Regions from separate parts of the Paenibacillus sp. AK121 genome, predicted to be linked through region 1. Evidence: riboswitches for the same ligand, from Rfam matches in the RefSeq annotation. Region 1 holds a riboswitch; each other region holds the start of a gene.
What was found. A riboswitch is a leader RNA that binds a small molecule or an ion and turns the genes downstream of it on or off. The one in region 1 is predicted to bind glycine.
Positions count from the first base shown of each region.

Region 2: linked by a shared signal. The riboswitch ahead of gcvT (glycine cleavage system aminomethyltransferase GcvT) and the one ahead of KSP24_RS12760 (alanine/glycine:cation symporter family protein) in region 1 are both predicted to bind glycine.
Region 3: linked by a shared signal. The riboswitch ahead of sdaAB (L-serine ammonia-lyase, iron-sulfur-dependent subunit beta) and the one ahead of KSP24_RS12760 (alanine/glycine:cation symporter family protein) in region 1 are both predicted to bind glycine.

Region 1 is NZ_JAHPJM010000006.1:65,527-73,422, reverse strand. Features, by position in the region: gene KSP24_RS12770 (LacI family DNA-binding transcriptional regulator) at 1-90, opposite strand, end outside; gene KSP24_RS12765 (glycoside hydrolase family 1 protein) at 300-1,757, shown strand; glycine riboswitch at 1,925-2,009, shown strand; glycine riboswitch at 2,021-2,116, shown strand; gene KSP24_RS12760 (alanine/glycine:cation symporter family protein) at 2,263-3,681, shown strand; gene KSP24_RS12755 (sensor histidine kinase) at 3,807-4,508, opposite strand; gene KSP24_RS12750 (LytR/AlgR family response regulator transcription factor) at 4,826-5,572, opposite strand; gene KSP24_RS12745 (radical SAM/SPASM domain-containing protein) at 6,242-7,570, shown strand; gene KSP24_RS12740 (hypothetical protein) at 7,564-7,896, shown strand, end outside.
Region 2 is NZ_JAHPJM010000001.1:87,981-95,876, forward strand. Features, by position in the region: gene gcvPB (aminomethyl-transferring glycine dehydrogenase subunit GcvPB) at 1-618, opposite strand, end outside; gene gcvPA (aminomethyl-transferring glycine dehydrogenase subunit GcvPA) at 615-1,970, opposite strand; gene gcvT (glycine cleavage system aminomethyltransferase GcvT) at 2,094-3,194, opposite strand; glycine riboswitch at 3,274-3,370, opposite strand; glycine riboswitch at 3,373-3,473, opposite strand; gene gcvH (glycine cleavage system protein GcvH) at 3,863-4,261, shown strand; gene KSP24_RS00405 (PTS mannitol transporter subunit IIBC) at 4,688-6,166, shown strand; gene KSP24_RS00410 (BglG family transcription antiterminator) at 6,250-7,896, shown strand, end outside.
Region 3 is NZ_JAHPJM010000016.1:10,865-18,760, forward strand. Features, by position in the region: gene KSP24_RS22090 (pyridoxamine 5'-phosphate oxidase family protein) at 1-1, shown strand, start outside; gene KSP24_RS22095 (serine hydrolase domain-containing protein) at 165-1,325, shown strand; gene KSP24_RS22100 (Ig-like domain-containing protein) at 1,465-3,801, shown strand; gene sdaAA (L-serine ammonia-lyase, iron-sulfur-dependent, subunit alpha) at 3,961-4,860, opposite strand; gene sdaAB (L-serine ammonia-lyase, iron-sulfur-dependent subunit beta) at 4,850-5,539, opposite strand; glycine riboswitch at 5,751-5,865, opposite strand; gene KSP24_RS22115 (DUF6359 domain-containing protein) at 6,080-7,684, shown strand.

The sequences.
Region 1 (7,896 bases):
GTGGCTTACATGGGGGGACTGATTTAACACTCTGGATACCGTAGCTTTGGAAAAGCCCGCCAGTTTTGCAATTTGATCAAGATTCGACATGATGCTTCTCCTCACCTAAGAAAAAAATACTTGACATGAAACGCGTTACAACAATTAGGATGCTTATGAGGGCATTACGTCTATTTTAAAGCATCTATCGGTGCATTTCAAAGGATAACGGTCACCGTTAGTTATTGATTCGCATTGCAGCACCTGATGGGTTATTGACTAGAGTGAAAACATTAGATAAGAAAAGAGGTTTTCATACCATGACGAAGACGCTAAAAGGATTCCCGCAAAACTTCCTATGGGGCGGGGCAACTGCAGCCAACCAATTGGAAGGTGCTTTTGACGTAGATGGAAAAGGCCTGTCCAGCGCAGACATGATAGCCTATGTACCTAAGGCAGAACGTAAAAACGATCATGCTATAGAAATTTCGTCTGAACGACTGGAGGACATCTTGGCAGGGAAGGTAAACGCCCGTTTTCCAAAGCGTGAAGGAGTGGACTTCTACCACCGCTACAAAGAAGATATTGCTTTGTTTGCAGAAATGGGCTTTAAAGTATTCCGGATGTCCATCCACTGGTCGCGGATTTTCCCGAATGGATATGATGCCGAGCCGAATGAAGCAGGATTGCAATTTTACGACAATGTATTCGATGAGCTGCGCAAGTATGGTATTGAGCCGTTGGTAACATTGTCACATTATGAAACACCGCTAGGTCTGACACAGAAGTATAATGGCTGGTTGGGACGCGAAGTCGTAGATCATTACGTAAAATATGCCGAAACGGTATTTACACGCTATAAGGATAAAGTAAAATACTGGCTGACCTTTAACGAAATCAATGTCATGACTATGAGTCCGTTTACTGGCGGCGGTGTGGTTATTGACCGTGTAGAAAACAAGCAACAAGCGATATATCAAGCATTGCACCATCAATTTGTAGCAAGTGCACTGGCGACCAAACGGGGACATGAGATCATTCCGGATGCTCAGATCGGCTGTATGCTGGCTCGCATTGAAAGCTACCCACATACGTGTAACCCAGAGGATATTCTGAAAGCACAGCATGAAAATCAAATGAATCTGTTCTTTACGGATGTGCATGCTCGTGGGGAGTATCCCAACTATATGAACCGCTATTTTGAAGAAAATAATATTGTGATCCAGACAGAACCCGGCGATGCTGAAATTTTGAAAAATAATACGGTTGATTTTATCTCATTTAGCTACTACATGACCTTGGCCGTATCGGCAGGTCCAGAAGGAGAAAAGGCAGCAGGGAACCTGATTGGCGGTGTGAAAAATCCGTATTTGCAGTCCTCCGATTGGGGATGGCAGATTGATCCGATCGGCCTGCGTGTTACACTAAATACGTTTTATGACCGTTACCAAAAGCCGCTGTTCATCGTGGAAAATGGCCTGGGTGCGTACGATAAGGTAGAAGAGGACGGCTCTGTGCATGACACGTATCGCATTGATTACTTGCGTCAGCATATTGCCCAAATGAAGGAAGCCATTGCTGACGGTATTGATCTGATTGGTTACACCAGCTGGGGTCCTATCGACCTTGTGAGCATGTCTACTTCCGAAATGTCCAAGCGCTACGGATTTATTTACGTTGATCTGGATGATGACGGTAACGGAACGCTCCAACGCTCCAAAAAGGACTCATTTAACTGGTATAAAAATGTGATAGCAACCAATGGTGAAGAATTGTAATTCTATATCGTTTTGGCGGGTACAGCAGAGAAAATCCTTAGGATGCAATCTGCTGTACCCGCTTTTTGTATAGACACCCTATTGATTTGTCAGAGGGCTTCACAAATTTTTCACTTGTAATACGCTGAAAGTTTTCTGTATAATAAATAAAAATTTCATATGTCTGGTTGATGTTTGCGGGAGATGGAACGAAAGTTCCGACCGAAGGGGCAAAACTCTCAGGTGCTTAAGCTGATTTACAGCAACAAGCAGGGACCGTAAACGGACAGAACTCTGGAGAGACCCTTAATTGGGCGCCGAAGGTGCACCGCAGATTATCATCTGCTTAAACTCTCAGGCAAAAGGACAGAGACGCGAATAACCTGTGACAGGGAATACTCTAGGCTTTTTAGAGATAAAATCCTGTACAAATTGGTTTATTTTTCGTGCCTTTAACCTCTCCAGGAGTCGAATCAACGGATTTGACTCTTTTTTGTTTTTTAATATGCTGGAGGAGCGGGTTGAAATGAATTTGGTACATTTATTAGAAACAATTGACAGTTGGATGTGGGGAGCGCCGCTTCTAATTCTCGTCATGGGCACTGGGTTGTGGCTAACGATCCGTCTGAAGATGCTTCAGATTATTCGATTGCCCTTAGCGCTCAAGCTAATTGGTAAAGCGCCGGACGAAGGCAGCGGGGATGTCAGTAGCTTTGGAGCATTGAGTACGGCACTCGCAGCTACTGTAGGTACGGGAAGTATCGTCGGTGTCGCAACAGCGATCAAACTGGGTGGGCCCGGTTCATTATTCTGGATGCTGGTTGCAGCTTTTTTCGGGATGGCAACCAAATATGCGGAAGGGTTATTATCCGTTAAATACCGTGTTAAAGACCGGAACGGACAATTTTCGGGTGGACCGATGTATTATATTGAAAACGGGCTTGGCCGCCGTTTCAAGCCGCTGGCGATGTTGTTTGCCTTTTCTGGTATTCTTGTAGCACTATTTGGAATCGGTACTTTTCCGCAAGTAAAGGCTATCGTTTCTTCTACGGAAAGTAGCTTTGGCGTGCCAACAGTAGTTACAGCAATCATTATTTCCGTATTGACGGCTGTTGTTACGATTGGAGGACTCAAAAGTATCGCCAAGGTATCCACAAAGATTGTTCCATTCATGTCGGGGCTCTATATCGTGGTTTGTTTAATCGTACTCATTAAGTTTGCAGGAGAGCTTCCTCATGCGATCGCACTAGTATTACAAGGGGCTTTCTCGACAACATCTGCGACGGGTGGATTTGCCGGAGCCACGATTATGCTGGCAATGCGAAGCGGAGTTGCCAGAGGGATCTTTGCAAATGAAGCTGGTTTGGGAAGTGCGCCAATCGCAGCAGCAGCAGCTAAGACGAAATGGCCCGCAGAACAAGGGCTAATATCCATGACGGGCGTTTTTATCGATACGATGATTATTTGTAATTTGACAGGATTTACATTGCTGGTTACGGGAATATGGAGTGGAAATGATGATGGAGGTCTGATGACTCAGCATGCGTTTTCCAGTGCCTTTCCGGCTGGAGCAGAGCTCGTGACGATTAGCCTTATTTTATTTGCGTTCACAACGATACTTGGCTGGAACTACTACGGGGAACGCTGTGTTGAATATTTGCTTGGGGTCAAGTGGATTAAACCATACCGTTATCTGTTCATCATACTGGTTGCCGGAGGCGCGTTCATCAAGCTCGATGCCATCTGGCTGCTGGCAGATATTTTTAACGCAATGATGGCTTTTCCGAACCTGATTGCATTGCTCGGCTTGTCGGGAATTGTCGTTGCCGAAACTCGCACCTATATGAACTCTTTGTATCCTAATAAGAAAAAGGGCATTCTTGCAGGTGCCAATGTAGGGGCGGCTATCCAAGTAGAAGAAAAAGGACAAACGATCAATTCATAAATAATAAAAGGGAGTGCTCTCAGCCATCACAGGCTTGAGGACACTCCCTTTTAATTGTTATAAGACTGGTATTTACCGACATTTTATTTATTCTGAATAGCCATTAATTCATAATGTTTACAAATCTAAGGGTTATTACATGGAATCATAATCGTAATTTGAAAATTTGAATCCGTAATTGTTGTATTTAAATAACCACCGTACTTCTTTATTACTTGATGGATGTTAAGTAATCCATACCCATGTTTTTTTGAAGGGGAATTGTATGTTTTGGTTGAGAATGCTGTATTGAGACAATTACTTTTTGAATTGCGAACATAAATCCATAGGGCAGAATTATCGGTTAAAATTTCCAAATGAATTGAATGCTCTTTCTTTCTAGGAAGCTGCCTTACAGCTTCAATAGCATTATCGAAAACATTACCTAAGACAATACATAGATCATGACTTCCAATACTAATGTTTGCAGGGTTAATATGGATTTGATGAAAGAAAGCTATCCCACTTTTATCAGCGATGCTGAAAGTGTGATTTACCAAGGCATCAATAACAAGATGTCCTGTTGTTATATGAAGTCGTGGTGATTCTATATTTTCTAGAGTTTGGTTAATGTGATTAACACCCTCTTCCGTCCTCTGTTCTTGTAGACAAGCACGGACAAATATTAACTGTTTTTTGAAATCATGAATACTTCGTTTGATATCACTAAGAGATCGAGTTGTTTCTTTATAATGTTTTTCTTGCATCAGCATTTGCTTTTGAAAAAAGCGTGAGAGGTTTGACTTTTCTATCAGCTTGTCCATTAGAAAGACAATAATTACGTTCATTCCAATAATACATATTATTGACATTATAAGGAATGAATTATATTTCATTAAAGAAAATAAACTATAATGTATGAATAAGTTAAACGATGTTCCTATTAATATTACAAAATAATACATAATCCCTATCTTGTATTTTCTTCCTTTTTTTAAATAATGAACGAATAGTACTATAATAAGTATGAAGTATAAAGAGGCGAAAAGTAAAAAAAGGTTAACTATTGGATTGGAAAAATCACTTTGCTTTGTTGTGCTAAACAAAAATAAAGAGTAATTAGAAAACGAGGTGACATTAATGTAAACGCAATGATTCAAAAAACTCACCCTTCCTGAAAACGAGAAATTATAAAACGAGCATACGCCTCACGAAGCGATTTAGCGTGAGAACGACCTACAGGAAATTCTTGTTGGTTTGACATAATAACAGAAGTAGTTGAAAACTTACGTATATGAACTAAATTCACGATTATTGACCTATGTATAAACACAAACGGATATTTTAATTGTTCATAAACCGCTTTCAACGTTCCGGAAATAAAATAGTTGTGTGAATCCGTTGCAATACAAAGTTCATTATGGATGTAATTGTTTTCACCTTTTGAGATGGCTATGATTTCAGAGTGTCTCAATACAAGATGCTCAGTTTTATTTTTCACAGATAGAAAGTGGGATACTGAAGAACGCATATAATGACATAGTTTATTTATCTTTTCTACAAAGAGTTTATAAGTAAGGGGTTTAAGTAAATATTGAAATGCTTGTACTTCAAAACTTTCTAGCATGTATTCTGGATAGTTAGTTAGAAATATGATTTGAACTTCTCGGTCAGGAAAAAGGCGAATAAGTTTTGCAGTTTCAATTCCCGATAATTCCCTCATTTCAATATCTAACAAGATAATATGAAAGGAGTATCGCTCTTGTGAACTATAAGATTTGATTAGATCTTCCCCCGATAAAAAGAATTGTAGATTAAAATCTAAGGATTCACTTACTGACATACACATGAAAAAGTGTTGTAAAATTTTATGCATTGCGGGATCATCGTCACAAACAGCAACTTGAAACAAATAGACCACCTCAAATATGTTATATAAATCCAGTATATTGTAAAAAAAGTCTATTCGAAGTGATGTTTTACATATGAAAACAATTACCATCAGGTTATGGAATTTTTGTTGGTAAAAGTTTAAATGCATACTTATACTGTGGAGAGGACGTAGCCCAGGCGAGGGAATGGATACGTTCTTTTTTATTGCTTAGAAACCTTATTTTCAGCCTATATAAAAGTATTCAGCTAAAGCTCTACTGGTTAAGTTCGCGTTACGACAACGGCAGGAACAAGCAGCTGCACGCTCCTAGTGCTTTTAATCTTTGCTGCTGTCTCAAGCAGTCTAATCCTTTATTTTCTTTGGACATATAAACAAAGAATTAACAAGTAACGTACTTTGCCATTAAAGAAATATAGGCAACAAAAATATTAATATCACATGAAGCTGACATGTTTGGTCGTTGAGATGGATTTTTTTGCATTTCAGGATACAAGCTTATTTTTTCTTTTTGCCTTATGCTACATTAAAAGCCGAGAAGTAAAAGCTATCTAGGATGCACTGCAAGAATGAAATTTGCAACTCAAAATGAGCGTACATTTTATTTTTAAAACTTATGTGAATTTTGTCACTAATTAATAATCGATTCATAATTACATAGGGACCGTATCCATTCTAAGGAGGGCTAAAATGAAAGCTTCGCAATATAACTTTATTTTTAATGACATTATTGAAAATACCGATAAAACGGTACTTTATAATTCTCGAACAGGTGCATTGGCAGTTCTTGAACCGGAGTACTATAAACAGTTTTGCGAACTTACAAACAATGGATTGGCAATAAATAATGATACTTATCTTAAAAATCTTATCGAATGTGGCTATATCGTAGAAGATAATATGAATGAAAAAGCATATGTAAAGGTAAACCTCTTAAAAAATCGGTTTGAATCTTCTAATTTAATGCTAACAATTGCCCCTACAATGGCCTGCAATTTTCGATGTGTATACTGTTTTGAGAAAGACCAATATCATAACAAAACTATGAGTGAAGAAACAGCTCAAAGTATAGTCAATTTTGTTAAAACAAATGCTAGTAAACTTGACACTCTTAATGTTACATGGTATGGCGGTGAGCCCTTGATTGCAATGAAGCAGATAGTTAGGATATCGGAAGATTTTTTGGAAATATGTAAAGAAAACAATATACAATATACGGCCAGTGTCATTACAAACGGCTATCTTTTAAATAAAGAAACAGTTCAAACGTTAATCTCATGTGGAGTAAATGATATTCAAGTCACTGTTGACGGTCCTAAAGAAGTACATGATCTTAGACGCCCTTTAGTAAGTGGAAGAGGGACATTTGATGTCATAATGAATAACCTCAAGCAAATTAAAGGGATGATTAAGATATTTATGAGAATAAATACTGACCAAGACAACTGGTTGAATTTACATGAAATCGTAGGATTCTTAAAGGAAAATTCTTTATTGGAAAATGTAATACCTTATCTAGGATTAGTTACGCCGACGAATGGAAAGTATGAGGGAACTAAGTGCTTGACAGACGAGATGTATTCAAAATTTAATTTAAAATTTATGTCGGAAAATGATATCCCAATTAGTTATATTTATCCTGCACCTAAAGGTAATTATTGTTCTGCGGACAAGTATAATAGTTTCGTTATTGATCCTCTTGGTCATTTATATAAATGTTGGAGCGATATTGGAATTATTGAGCAGTGTGTTGGAATTATAAATGAAGATACATCAGTGAAATGGAATACTGAGCTTCTTGGTTGTTATTTATTATATGATCCTACTGAAGATGAAAAATGTTCAGACTGTAAGTACTTACCTGTGTGTTTAGGAGGATGTCCTCACAATAGAATGGCGGACTTTAACATATGTGAGCAATATCGTTATAATTTGCAGGAGTATATTACCGAGTGCACGAAAGTATTACTGGCTGGACAATTAACGGAAAATAAGAAGGAGGTTTCTGAATCATGTTAATGCTAAAAAAAATGTGTATTGTTTTATGTGGTTTCTTACTTATGGGGATGCCATTAGGTTCTTCAAGTAATGCAGCTTCAAATGATGTTAAGAATATCAATCTAACGGCTATAAATTGTAATGTCACCGTTACAAAAACTTCAGCAAGTGATTTTAGTTATGAGTATAACAAATCCTTGTATACTGTCACTTCTACATTAAGTGGATCTACAATTTACATCACAGTAAAGGGGAAAGGCTCAGTTAACGGCATTTCCGACAGAGTTAATATTTTAATTCCTGAAAAAAGTTATGAAAAAATAACGGTGGAAAGTACAAAGGCTGGA
Region 2 (7,896 bases), on a different contig from region 1:
CTCTGGGGTGGAGGGAAGGGTGATTGTCTCGAAACCCGCGACGGTTGCACTGGCGGGGTTCGTTCCGTGCGATGAATCCGGCACGAGCACCTTGGTACGTCGCTCGCCACGTGCTTCGTGGTAAGAGCGGATCATCATCAGCCCGGTCCATTCGCCATGGGCGCCAGCAGCGGGCTGAAGCGTGACGGCATCCATGCCGGTCAACGCAGCCAGATCATTTTGGAGCGTATGCAGCAGCTCCATAGCCCCCTGGATGCTATATTCCGGCTGATATGGGTGAATTTTAGCAAAGCCTGCGTAACGGGCAACATCCTCATTCACCTTCGGATTGTATTTCATCGTACACGAGCCAAGCGGATAAAATCCGTTGTCGACGCCAAAATTGCGCTGGGACAGGGCGGTATAATGGCGAATAACATCTACTTCGTATACCTCGGGTAATGCCGCAGGTTCGCTGCGCAGCGCATAATCCGGCAAAAGCTCTGCCACCGGACGACGGGGAACATCGCACTCAGGAAGGGAATAAGCGATGCGACCCGGACGGCTCAATTCAAAAATGAGCGTTTGATCGTGTTCCTTTAACAGTTCTTGTTTCTGATCCTGTCCGGTGTGTGTCATAGCAATCCCCCCAAGGTGTGTACAAATTGGTCAATCTCTTCTTTGGTTCTTTGCTCCGTCACGGCAATCAGCATGTGACCAGCAAGTTCCTCATAGTCCCGGCCCAAATCGTAGCCAGCGATAAATCCGGCAGCTAGCAGCTCGGCCTGGAGTTTGCTCATATCTGTACCCTCAGGCAGTTTAAGGGCAAACTCATTAAAGGTTGGTGCGTTAAACGAGGTAGATACACCTTTCAAGCTCAGCAATTGCTCTAACGCATAACGGCTTTTATGCAAATTTAGCTCGGCTACTTCCTTGATCCCCTGTCTACCCATGACAGACAAATATACAGATGCAGATAAAGCGAGCAACGCTTGATTGGAGCAAATGTTAGACGTGGCCTTTTCGCGGCGGATATGCTGTTCCCGCGCTTGCAAGGTCAGCACGAAGCCGCGTTTGCCGTTACGATCTGTGGTTTGGCCTACGATACGTCCAGGGATACGGCGCATATGCGCCTGGGAAACGGCAAAATAACCGCAGGTCGGACCACCGAGGGAGGATGAGATCCCAAGTGGCTGCGCGTCTCCTACAACAATATCCGCGCCTTGCTTACCAGGGGTCTCTAGCAAGCCTAGTGCCAGTGGATTGGCACTAACAACCATAAGCCCTTGATGCGCATGGATGAGGTCAGCCATCGGCTTCAGATTTTCCACGGCTCCGAAAAAGTTGGGATTTTGGATCAAAACAGCCGCCGTCTGTTCCGATACGGCCGTGGCTAGCGCATCGACATCCGTTACGCCATCCGAACAGCCGATTTCCACAATGTCCAAATCCAATCCGCGTGCATAGGCTGCCAATACCTGACGTGCCTCTGGATGGACAGACCTTGATACGATAATTTGTTTACGACGCGTGGCGGAAGCGGCCAATGAGCCCGCTTCCGCCAGAGCTGTAGCCCCATCGTACATGCTGGCATTAGCTACCGCCATACCTGTCAATTCGCAAATATACGACTGGAATTCAAAAATGGCTTGCAGCTCGCCCTGGCTTACTTCCGGCTGATAGGGGGTGTAGGCTGTGTAAAATTCGGAACGTGAGGTGATGTGTTGGATAACGGATGGAATATGATGATCATAAATACCTGCACCAAGAAAGCTAGCATGTGTATCTGCATTGGCGTTGTGTCCGGCTAGCTCGGCCATGTGGCGAGTTAAGGCTCTTTCGTCGAGCCGAGAGGAAAGAGGGAGTTCCCCTTGGTATCGAATAGCCTCTGGAATGTCACTGAATAAATCATCAATGGATGATACGCCCACCACACGCAGCATTTCGGTTTGGTCTTGTTCGGTCATGGGGAGATAGCGATGCTGCTTCATAGGTTCTGGCTCCTTTCGAAAAGCAAAATTTAGATAGTAAATTAGCTAATACATAGTCTTAATTGGAAAATCCAGAATTTTATATCTGACATGATCGCTTTTTTAGAATGAAGAGGATTAAGATCAGCGTAGCCGTTTATAAAAGGGGGCTGGGACCACTTCCGCACGCAGGCGTTTACCACGAATTTCGACCTCCAGCGGTGTCGATAGGGTGCTAAAACGACTGTCCACCAGGGCCAGCCCCAGATTACGCTTCAAGGTGGGCGATTGAGTACCCGTTGTGACCTCACCGATGTGTTGACCTTCAGCGAACACCGGATAATGAGCGCGCGGGATACCGCGGTCAATCATTTCCAGCCCGATTAACTTGCGAGGAATTCCTTGTTCTTTTTGACGTTGCAGTGCTTCCCTGCCGATAAAATCTCCTTTATTTAGCTTGACGAAGAAACCTAACCCAGCCTCAAGCGGTGAAATTGTGGCAGATAACTCCTGTCCGTACAACGGTAGCCGTGCCTCGAAGCGCAGCGTATCGCGAGCACCAAGTCCAGCGGGAATCAGTCCATACGATTCACCGCAACGAAGCAAACCATCCCACACGGCGGGTGCTTCCTCAGCAGGGATATAAAATTCAAAACCGTCTTCACCGGTATATCCAGTTCGCGAGACAAGTGCTTTTGCTCCGAACAATTGCACGTTCTCATGGAATCGGAAAGATGCCAGATTCGTAATATCTGTATCTGTCACGGCTGCGGTAATACGTGCTGCTTCCGGTCCTTGTAATGCCAACAATGCTATCGCATCAGACACATTCTCCAGATGAACCGATGCTGGTACGTGGCGTATGAGCCAATCCCAATCTTTGTCGATGTTGGAGGCATTCACAACGAGCATGTAGCGCTCTGGTCCTTTGCAATATACAAGCAAGTCATCGACTACGCCTCCATCGGGGTAACACAGGAGTGAATATTGTGCTTGGCCCGGTTCCAACTGGCTGACATCATTTGTGGTTACCTGTTGCAAAAAAGCCTCAGCTTCTTTGCCTTCAACCAAGAACTCGCCCATATGCGATACATCGAATAAACCTGCACGTTGTCGGACGGCCTCATGCTCCTTTTGAATGCCGCTAAACTGAACGGGGAGTTCCCACCCGCCAAAGTCAATACAACGAACCCCGGGCTGCGTCCCGTAGGACGAATATAGTGGTGTTCTTCGCAAATTAGACATTTTTCCACTCCTATCCAGTGTAATCGGCTAAACAAAAAAGACAGGCTAAAAGAAACGTATAGACGGCAGTCCATACTCTTCTTTCAGCTCTGTCCTTGATACCAGAAAGTTACCCCGGTGTGAACCAGGTTTCCCCTTGGGTGATCCGCTCTTTTCACGGATGCTCTCCAGAGATGCGTCCGGCAGAGGTCCTTTTGCCTGAGAGATTCACCTGCAATGCAAGTTTACTCCTTCGGCGCTACCTTTTGGATCAACGGTATGTTAACCGGCTTTGCAGATAACAACTTGATCCGATTCGCGTGCCCAACTGTCTCACAAACGACAACAGCGATGCGAATATTTTTGGTAGTCTCTCCCTCCGCGTTCATCCGCGTTTGCAGTTGTCGAGGTATTTTCAAAGCAATTACTATAACCCATTAATACGCAAATCCATTCAAAATGTCAATAAAAATGTCATATAAAACAATATGGAAAACATTTATTGTATAAATAAGGATATGTAAGCGTTTGTTACAAGTTATCATTTTTTTATAGACTGCGCTATATGAGTTGGTATGGAGTAGTTTTGTTAGTATTATTGACATGGGTGTTCTTGTTGTCATAATCTTAACTTGTCTAATACAGGTGATCAAAAGCATTTTATTCATGTGGAAGTGAGGCGAAGCAGGATGAGTGAAGTGAAACAGCAACTTTGGTATACAGACGAACATGAGTGGGTTCAGCGCACAGTGGATGGGACGTTGCGGATCGGCATTACAGACTTTGCACAGCATCAATTGGGTGATATTGTTTTTGTGGAATTACCTGGGGCGGGAACAACGATTGGACAGGGGACGGAGATTGGTACAATTGAATCGGTGAAGACCGTATCCGATCTTTTTGCTCCGGTGACGGGAACCGTTTTGAAAGTAAATGAAGCTCTGGAAAGTACACCTGAGTTGGTGAATGAATCACCCTATGAAGAGGGGTGGATGATCGAAGTAGAGATGAGCAATGATGTCGAGGAAGCTCTGGGCAAGTTGCTGTCTGCGGAGCAGTACGAGCAGTTGATTTCGGATGAGCAATAATGAGCAATACAGCATGAAATAATAGCGCTTTATTTCTGATTTTTTATATGGATATTGAATTAAATAAGAGCATCGTTAGTCCGCTCAGTTTTTGTATAAAATAGTCGCTATGACCTGACATAGCGGCTATTTTTTGTTGTCTTTTAGAAGACGTATTTACGTTGTTTGCTCAGACTTAGAAGAGAGCATCACTATAAAATTGTGTAGATTTACAACAGTGTTTTTTCGACTAATTTCTATTGTTATCGGCCATATTAAGAAGAATTATGCAGGTATAATGCCTTGTCGTTACTTTAAATTTAAATGTTGTCATCAACGTTCATGACGAAAGTACGTTTTCATTTCGTTGATGAAGATAGCGCTGTCATTTAGTATGAATTTTAAGAAAAGGTAGTGATGCTATTTACTCACAAGGAGGATATGAATATGAGCACAGTGGACACAAAGTCCAGTTCAAACGGTGGCGCTCGTGTCGCCGTACAGCGTTTTGGCCGCTTTCTCAGCGGTATGGTTATGCCCAATATGGGAGCCTTTATCGCATGGGGATTAATTACGGCCCTTTTTATTCCGACCGGGTGGTTCCCAAATGAGGGTTTTGCACAACTGGTTGATCCGATGAAAAATTATTTGCTGCCACTGCTGATCGGTTACACGGGAGGCACGATGATTCACGGACAGCGTGGAGGTGTGATCGGTGCCATTATGACGATGGGGGTCATTGTGGGGGCCGATATCCCGATGTTCCTGGGCGCGATGGTAGCTGGTCCGCTGGCTGCATGGATATTGAAGAAGTTCGATAAGGCCATTGAGGGCAAAGTCAAATCAGGTTTTGAAATGCTGGTCAATAATTTCTCGGCTGGGATTATCGGTGCCATTCTAGCATTACTAGCGCATGTGGCGATCGGCCCGGTCGTGCAAACCATCAGTCAAGTGTTGTCGACAGGGGTACAGTTCCTCGTGAACGCAGGGCTACTGCCGCTTGTCAATCTCATTATTGAGCCCGGAAAAGTATTATTTCTCAACAACGCACTGAATCATGGAGTATTGAGTCCGATTGCGCTGGAGGAAGCTTCAAGAACAGGAAAATCCGTTTTGTTCATGCTTGAATCCAATCCTGGCCCGGGACTCGGTATTTTGCTGGCCTATTGCCTGTTCGGTAAAGGCTCTGCGAAGTCGTCTGCTCCTGGTGCAGTCATTATTCATTTTTTCGGCGGGATTCATGAAATTTATTTCCCTTATATTTTGATGAAGCCGATTCTGATTCTCGCTGCTATAGCAGGGGGCGTTGTGGGAACCTTCTGTTTTATGTTGACAGGTGCCGGACTGGTTGCTGCTCCTTCACCAGGCAGTATCATTGCTTACTTCCTGATGACACCCAAAGGCGGATATTTGCCGATGCTGAGCGGAGTTATCGCAGCTGCGGTCGTATCCTTTGCGGTTGCCGCAGTATTACTCAAAACTGGTAAGCAAAAAGAAGAGGGGCTGGAGGAAGCTGCATCCCGTCTGAAAGATATGAAAAATCAAAGCAAGGGTGCAAGCGCTAACGCCACTGTAATGGAAGATAACCGCGCATCCGATCGTGCTGCCGAGATTGCCGCAGATCGAACGCTTAAGGATAAATCCGAGGTGAATAAAATTGTCTTTTCCTGTGATGCAGGTATGGGTTCAAGCGCCATGGGAGCCTCAATTTTGCGCAAAAAAATGAAACAGGCGGGCGTGGGCGTTACGGTAACGAATACGGCAATCAGTGAAATTCCACAGGATGCGGATATTGTCATTACACAAAAAACGTTGACAGACCGGGCTAAAACGGTAGCCCCGAATGCTGAGCACATTTCCATTGACAATTTCCTGAAGAGCCCTGAATACGAAGCGCTAGTTGAACGGCTAAAATCCGATTCTTAATCCCCATAAAGTCAGGCCGGCTGTATACAGTTTGTATTTCCTGCTGGAAGGGATGAGAGCTTGGGAAGGAACGGTATGCGCTTATGAATATTACGAAACGACAATCTGACATCGTAGAGTATCTTTTGGAGCAGCCCCAAGAGGTTACGGCCGGGGAAATTGCTGAGAAGATCAATGTCAGCACAAGGACGGTTCATCGGGAACTTGGCGCAGTTGAGTGTTGGTTGGCGGCTCATGAGGTAAAGCTGGAGAAAAAATCAGGGATCGGTATCTATGTGGATGCCGGCCCGACTCAGCTTGCAAGTCTGCGGGAGCAATTACTGCATACGAAGTCAGACGAATACTCGGCTGAGGAGAGAAAAATTGTAGTTCTGTGCATGCTGCTGGATACACAGGAGCCGATCAAGCTGCTGGCGCTAGCATCGGATTTGAAAGTCACAGTAACTACGGTCAGTCATGATCTGGACGAATTACAAGGCTGGATCGCAGATCGAGGGCTCGTGCTTGTGCGCAGACGGGGATACGGTGTCGAGATTACAGGCCGGGAGATAGACAAAAGACGGGCGATTTCTGAGCTTGCTCTCGAATATTTGGATGAATCGGATCTGTTTTCCGGCCGAGAGGAGCTTCGTCCCGTGACACGTGTCACAGAAAAATTGATGGAGATGATTGGCAGGGAGAACCTGCTAACCGTGGAAAATGCCCTCTGGCAGCCTCATGACCAATGGCTGAAAAACATGGTGGAAAGCAAATATATGGAACTGCTGATTCAAATTTGCGTTTCTCTGGCACGTCTGCGCCTTGGGTACTTTGTGGATCATTGTCTCTCTCTCCCGTATTCGAAAACAGATTCAGAGGAGAATATCATGCTGCGCACAGCTATGGTGGAGCGCATATGCGCAGAATTGTCAGCAGCGCTGGATATTGAATTTCCAGAACCGGAACGATGTTATTTCAGGCTGCTGTTCCGTGATGCTGAGGATCATTCCACCCGCTTGCTGCCACTGGATGATCTTGTACTGCTGGAGTCGGTTCATGAGTTGATTCGTCGTGTAGAGGCAGAGACAGGCACACCATTAGCAGAGGATCGTGTCCTGCGTGAAGGGCTGATTGCCCATATGGCTCCAGTATTCAAACGTTTGAGGGAAGGGAGAGCGATCCGCAACCCTCTCCTTCAGCAAATTCGCAAGGATTACGGCAGCTTGTTCGACTCGGTCAAAAAGGCTGCGGCGGATATGACGGAAATGGAAGTACCAGATGAAGAGATCGGATTTCTGGTCATGCATTTTGGCGCTTCGTTGGAGCGGCTGCGACAATTGCAGCGGGAGGTTCGAGCAATCGTAGTCTGCACGAGCGGAATTGGGTCTTCCAGACTTCTGGCGACAAGACTGGCCAAGGAGCTGCCACAGATCAAAATCGTGGATAGGGCCTCATGGTACGAGGCAACGCGGATTCCCAAGGAGGATTATGATCTGATCATTTCGACAGTGGAGCTGCCGCTTGAGCCGGATCGGTATCTCAAAATCAGCCCGCTGCTGACGCAAGAGGAGAGTGACCGCCTGCGTCATTTCATCCAGCATATTACACTCAATCAACTCAGTGATCATCGTCAGGAACAGGCTGTTCTCCCCGGCCAGGGCATGGAGTGGCTTACAGGACTACGGAAAAGTCTTGAGGAGATTGTGCACATTGTACAGCAATTTCAAGTGTATCCACTGGAAAATCGAGGG
Region 3 (7,896 bases), on a different contig from region 1:
AAGCTATCTGATTATGACAAATCATCTTTGTAATTACCAAGTTTACCGTTAAAATAGATGCAAGGGAATAAGCGCTTACAAGGAGTCAGGTTGAGCTTGTTCGAACAGGAATTAGAGCGTGAGGGGAAGCTTGTTTCTTTTGCAGGAAAATAGGAGGGATGAAAATGTCTCGTTTTGACAAGGTAGATCAGCTATTGCAACGATTCTTAGCAAATGGGCCGGCAGGGTGTGGTTGTGCCATTGCACAAAATGGTCAAGTGTTGTATGAAGGGTATCATGGATATGCTGATGTGGAAACTCGGAAACCGATTACTGAAGATACCGTGTATCGCTTGTTTTCTATGACAAAGGTCGTTGTATGTGCGGCTGCACTTATGCTATACGAACGCGGAAAATTTTTATTGAATGAGCCTTTGTATGAATATTTACCTGAGTATCGTAATTCGTATGTATTCAAAACTGCTCCTAACGGACACACCTACATTGATAAGACGGATAACCCTATTTTGATTAAGCATATATTCAATATGAGTGCAGGAATTCCGTATGCTTCTGAGTTTTCAGAAACAGGAAGAGCTATGCATAAGGTCATTACAGCATTAAAGGAGAAGCAGGGGAAATATGACCTGCGCACAGAAATTAAAGCGCTTTCTAAAGTTCCGCTTGCATTTGAACCAGGAACACGATGGTTATACGGATATGGCCATGATCTTGTTGCTGGTCTTATTGAAGTCATTTCAGGTAAATCATTAGGGCGATTTTTGAAGGATGAAATCTTTGATCCGCTTGGAATGAACAATACAGGTTACCGTTATCGTGGAAATATTGAATCGCGGATGGCTTCCATGTATCAACGGACAGCCGCCGGAAAACTTGAAAAAATTGAGGGTTTCCTGGATGAATATCATCAGCCAGATGCTATATATGAAGGTGGAGGCGCAGGTTTATATTCGACAGTCAAAGATTACCTCACATTTTCACAAATGATGTCAAATGGCGGCACGGTAAACGGTGTGAACTTATTGGGGAGAAAAACCATTGATTTAATGCGTACAAATCATCTGAATACAGCTCAACTATCGGATTTCACCAATTCATACCATACAGGTTATGGCTATGGACTGGGTGTACGCACGTTAATGGATAAAGCGGCTGGGCATGCAAACAGCTCGATTGGAGAATTTGGCTGGACGGGAATGGCAGGCACCTGGGTTTCTATAGATCCGAGCGAACAGTTCTCCGTCGTTTATATGCATCAGCTTGATCCCAATATGGAAGAGTACCACCATTTAAGAATTCGTGCAGCAGCTTACAGCTGTCTGTAAAAGTACCGATTCTAGTTAATAAGGACCAAATTTTCTCTAAAGTCTAAACTATTCTTTTCCATATGACGACATAAAACGTAGGTGTAGGGATTTTGCGAAATCCTTAATTTTTAGCTTTGAAATGGGAGGGAATTAGATTTTGAAGAATAGATGGTCCGGTTTTCTGGCGTTGGTCATCCTGATTTCAAGTTTTACATCATATGCAGGGTTTGCATCTGCAGCAGAAGCAGTGCTTTCCAAGATTGTCCTTTCGTCTAACGAGGTAACTTTGCAACAGGGGGATACAGCTGCATTGACGGCTACGGCTGTTTTTAGCGATGGGACAACCTCGAATGTAACCGTAAGCACAGATTGGAAAAGTGATAATACATCTATTGCTACGGTGTACAATGGTACAGTTTCAGCCAAAGCTGAAGGGGAAGCCACTGTGATTGCGACCTATAAGGAGAAGGTACAATCCGTTCAGGTACATGTAACGAAAAAGGTTAAGGCGCTGACATCCAATGTACAAAGCCTGAACTTGCGTTCAAGCGGTACAGGACAGATCAATCTGACAGCGACTTACAGTGATAATACAACAGCTCAGGTTTCAGGTGATGCGACCTGGACTTCGGATAATCAGAAGGTAGCGACTGTAGTCAACGGATTAGTTACTGCTCAGGGAGCAGGTTCAGCTAATATTAAGGCTGTATATGGACAACAGACCGTAACGATTGCTGTACAGGTAGAGCAGGTCAAACGGCTGGATGCCAGTACATCAGAGGTTTCTCTTTTGTTAAAAGATACGGAGAAGGTTAAATTGACAGCCACGTTCCCGGATGGATCGACTCAGGATGTTACAGAGTCTGCCGAGTGGAGCTCCAGCAATACAGCCGTGGCAGATGTTCTGAAAGGCACTATTACCGGCTATAGCACAGGGAAGGCGACAATCACAGGTAAATATGGCACGATGTCCGCTACGATTGCGGTGGATGTGGATCAGACGAATAAGCTGAAAGCCAGCGAAACCAATATTTTTCTCCGTTTGGATGAATCAAAAAAAATACAGGTATCTGCTGTGTACCCGGATGGTACGGTAACAGATATCACAGATAAAGCTGCTTGGACATCAAGCGATGAAAAAATTGCAACAGTGAATAAAGGAACGATTATGGCCATTGGAGCGGGGTCGGCTACAGTGACCGCTAAGTACGGAGATAAGACGGTTTCGATCAAGACAGATATTGAAACCTCTAGATTTCTGGATTTAAGCGAGGACAAGCTGAGCTTGAATGCTAAGGAATCCAAAAAGCTCAAGCTGACCGCAACCTATGTAACAGGGACGGAAGAAGATATCACAAGTAAAGCAGAGTGGAAGTCCAGTAATGAAGATATCGCTTTTGTCAGCGGGGGAGAAGTCACAGGTTATAAAACAGGTGAGGCAACGATCACAGCTTCTTATGGCGGCAAAACAGCTACAGCTACCGTATCCGTAAACGTACCTGGTGATCTATCTTTGTCCTCTAAAACGGCAACGATAGATATTAATGAGGACTATACTGCGACTCTGACGGCTACTTATGCGGACGGGCGTAAGGAAGATGTTACAAAGGAAGCAGAATGGACTTCAAGTGCGGAAGATATTGCTTCTGTGTCCAAGGGAACGATTACGGGTAAAGCGGCCGGTAAAGCGGTTATTACAGCAACCTATAACGGCAAAAAACTGACGATAAACGTACAAGTGGGCCTTGTAGACCGTTTGGAAACAGACTCGCGCGTAATTGCACTCGGTGCTCAGGAAACGAAGCAGCTGAAAGTAACAGGCGTTAAGAGTGGCGGTACAAAAACAGACGTAACCAAGGACGCCACTTGGACTACTAGCAATGTAAAAGTAGTTGAAGTTAGCGAAGGTTTGATCAAAGCTAATGCTAGCGGTAAGGCAACGATCACTGCTTCATATGGCAAGCAAACCATTACATTTACGGTAGAAGTAGACGTAGCGCAAAAGATTGAAGCGGATGCCATTGCGTTATCACTGAAATCCGGGGATCAAAAAACGATTGCGATTGTGGTTAAATCCAGTGATGGTAAAGAAAAGGATGTTACAACTCAAGCTGAATGGAAAACGTCCAATTATAAGGTAGCCACCGTCAAAAAGGGTCAGGTTACCGCGGTCAGCTACGGTAAAGCTAACATTCAGGCGAAGTTCGGTGGTAAGGTGATCAGCGTGCCTGTTGATGTTGATACGCTTAAATATCTGCAAACGGACGAAGTCGCCTTGACTTTGAAGGCAGGGCAGCTGGCTAAGGTTACGGCTACAGCCACGTATAAGGATGAGTCGGAGAAGGATGTTTCCAAGCCGGCTGTCTGGTCCTCATCCAGAATTATCGTTGCGACCGTCAAAGACGGTAACATTAAAGCACAGGGTAAGGGCAAAGCTGTAATTACAGTAAAATATGCTGGTAAAATGACGAAGGTACAGGTAACCGTTCAGTAATCTGTAACCGACTGAAAAGAAAAAGAGCAAGCATACGTCTAGGGACGGCATGCTTGCTCTTTTCTTTATAAGGGCGAATTCTCTTTCCCTAGGATAATGTGTAGGAGAGATAGTCGCCTTGTTTTATAGAGGAAAAGCAATTGGTTTAAAGCTTAGAAACTATGGCTTATCCTTTTTGACCGATGTGTTGCGAGTAAGGGATTCGGTCAAACGCTTGCCGGTCGGTGTCTGGGCCAAGCCGCCTTTGGCGGTCTCGCGGTGCTTTGACGGCATTGCGCTGCCGACTTCAAGCATCACGTCAATGACTTCGTCAGACGGAATGGCGCTGCGCACACCCGCCAAAGCCATATCCGCTGCGGCAAGTGCGGTCACGGCTCCCAGCCCGTTGCGCACGATACACGGAATCTCGACGAGTCCGGCGACGGGGTCGCATATCAGACCGAGCGTGTTCTTGAGCGCTAGGCCTACGGCGTGAACGGCCTGCTCAGGTGTGCCACCGCGTAGCTCGACCATAGCGCCAGCGGCCATCCCGATGGCTGAACCAATCTCAGCCTGACAGCCTCCCTCCGCGCCGGAAATGAAGGAATTGTTGGCGATGACGTAGCCAATGGCTCCGGCTGCGAACAAGCCGTGCACCATATGCTCATCATCCCAGCCGAACCGCTCCTGCGCACTAATGAACACACCGGGGATGACTCCGCATGAACCTGCAGTGGGCGTGGCGACAATGCGCCCCATGGACGCATTAACCTCCGACACGGAGAGCGCATAAGCCATGGCGAGCGCGGAGGCATCGCCGGAGCAGGTTTCCCCTGTCCGCAGATATTCGGCTAAGCGCTTGCCGTCGCCGCCCGTTAATCCACTGCGGGATACGGTGTCTTGCGTCTGACCGCGATGAACAGCCTCTTTCATGACTTCATAATAATCAGACATTTGGCGGAAAATTTCTTCTTCCGTTGAATTCGTCTCTTGTACCTGCTCTTGAATCATCAGGCGGCCAATCGTGGTGGATTCCTCAGCGCATATAGCGCTGATTTCATGCAGATGGCTAAATCGCATCAGATTCAGCTCCTTTTTTCAAATTAATCATTTTAATTTCGTACATATGTGGTAAGGATTGTAGTTTTGCGATTAATTCAGCCGTAGGAAGACTGTCCGTTTCGATGGCTGTAAGTGCTTCTCCATCCCGGCCTTTGCGATCCACGTGCATATAGGCAATGTTAATGTCAGCGGCGCCGAGCGCTGAAGTCACCGCACCTAATGTACCGGGCTTATCCGAGTGAAGAAGCACCAACGTAGACAGCTCCCCGGTCAGGTTAACTCGGAATTCATTGAGCTGCTGGACATGGATGCTGCCACCGCCGATGGAGGAACCCAGCAGTGTACGCTGATCCTCACCCTTCCACAGCTCAAAACGGACGGTGTTCGGATGGGGGGCGGGTAGTCCGCTGACGGCAAATTCCACGATCATCCCGGCCTGCTCCGCCCATTGCTCGGCATCTGGAATTCGGTGGTCGTCTGTATCGTAATTGAGCAGTCCTGCGATGAGCGCCAGGTCTGTACCGTGTCCTTTGTATGTGTCGGCGAAGGAGCCGTACAGTGTCATGCGGGCACGGTCAGGCTGCGTCCCGAGCCAGTGACGGGCAACGCGTGCAAGCCGCACCGCGCCTGCAGTGTGTGAACTGGAAGGTCCGGTCATGGCCGGACCGATAATGGAAAATACATCTTTGAAACGCATGGTGTGGCCCCCTGTATGTTCTATTACCATAGTATATGGTATTTCCGCGTTTTTGCGCGGCTATGACGGTTCCTAATGCTGACGTACAATGTGAGCGCAAAAAAGGACAGGATAAGGAAGTTTCCCTTATCTCTGTCCTCGTTACCTGAGAGTTTCGTACGGTGTCCTTACCGCCTTACCCCTTGGGTGGCTTGCGCTCTCTCCAGAGTTGCGTCAGATGACGATACATGGACCTGAGAGATTATCCGCCAGCCGGGTGTTGGCGTCTTGCTCCTTCGGTGCCGCCAGCGTGTAAGCCCCTGGACAGACTCTCCCGTCATCTTCATTCGCGTATACCGTTCTACATATCTTTCTTAGCGTAATGTATGCCGTGCTCGGTGTCAATCGCAGGGTTCATTTTTTACATAAACAAGCGAGTTTCCGATAAAAGAGATTAAAATTTACATAATTATGGATGAAATCAGGAAGGAATTAGAAGATAGACAGCTAATCTGATAGAGGACAAGTACATTTATGGAATTATAGGAGGGATATTGACGTATGGTAAAAGGCTTGCGGTTCACAGGTTCACGCTTGAAAGGGGTGCTGCATCTGGCAGCGATCGTATCGCTGCTGATCGGGATCTTCGTTCCATTCGGTCAGGTCAAAGCGGAGGGAGCACTGACAGTAGCCGAGGCACTTCAGCGCCAAGGCAGTGGAGGCACAGTGACGGTGGAAGGTTACATCGTCGGACATGCTACCGGATCGAAAACGGCTAATTTTTCTTCTCCGTTTGCGAATGATTTTAACGTACTGATTGCCGACCAGGCCAATGAACGTAGCACGTCTAATCTATTGGATGTACAGCTGACATCAGCGTACAGAGGGCAATTTGGGCTAACAGGCCATCCTGAGCTGATTGGCAACAAAATCCGTGTGACGGGTACACTCGGCGCCTACAATAATTTTGGTGGAGTGAAAAGCCCAAGCGCTGTTGAACTGGTGAACGGAAGCGAGCCGGGTGAACCAGGTGAACCTGGCGAGCCTAATCCTGGTAACCCGGGTCAACCCGGTACTACACTGCCGGATGGCAAAGGTAAAAAGGTGCTGTTCGATAATACGCACGCACAGACGGCTGGGGCAGCAGATTGGGTCATTGAAGGCGCCTTCTCCGACTTTGCCAATGGACTGCGTAATGTAGGTTTTACAGTGGACCAACTGAACCGTCCCATTCCTTTTACTTATGGAGAACAGGCCATAACCTATGATAAGCTGCGCCAATATGATGTGTTCATCATCGGTGAAGCGAATGTTGCCTTTAAGGCATCCGAGCAGGCTGCCCTGCTGCAATATGTGAATAACGGGGGAAGTGTTTTCTTCATCTCCGACCACTATAATGCGGACCGTAACAAAAACCGTTGGGATTCCTCTGAGGTTATGAATGGCTACCGTCGTGGAGCCTATACTAATCCGGCCAAAGGCATGACTACAGAAGAAGCAGCATCACCGGCGATGCAGGGGTTAACTAGCTCCGATTGGCTGGCAACCAACTTTGGTGTTCGTTTCCGTTACAATGCGCTCGGTGACGTGAATGCTACGGACATTGTAGCCGCAGATCAATCCTTTGGCATTACCAAGGGTGTACGCTCGATTGCCATGCATGCGGGATCTACGCTGGCTATTATTGATCCTACCAAAGCCAAAGGAATTGCCTATATCCCTACAGGTACGAATAAATGGGGCAATGCTGTAGACCAGGGTGTCTATAACGGCGGAGGCCGTGCGGAAGGGCCTTATGCTGCGATCTCCAAGGTAGGTCAAGGCAAGGCAGCATTTATCGGTGATTCATCACCTGTAGAAGATGCTACACCGAAATATGCGCGTGAAGAAAACGGACAGTCGAAAAAGACATATGATGGTTTCAAGGAAGTGGACGATGCCACCTTCCTGGTGCAAACGGTCCAATGGCTTGCGTGGAAGCAGGACTACACCAAATTATCCGATGTGGCAGGTTTAACGCTGGATCAACCGACGAAGCTTCTGCCGTTTGAGGAGCCTGCGGCTTCCACAGAACCGCAACCCGAGCCTTGGTCTGCTCCAGCAGCAGGCTACAAATGGTACGATCCAAAAACGTTCAAGTCGGGCTCCTATGGAGCGGCTTCGTAATAAACGTAAAGAATTCAGTGTGAGTGGTTGGGTGCTAGTTTGCCGTTTGATCCTCTGTAGGGGATCAAACGGCTTTTTTGTGATGAAAATTAACCTGTGGTTGGTTATTTGATTACATTTTGTGCCAGGAAAGTCGCGCTACTGCTGGATCATTGATTTTTTAAATGATGTTGATAGCATAATCTTAATTGATATATCCATATACTGGTGAT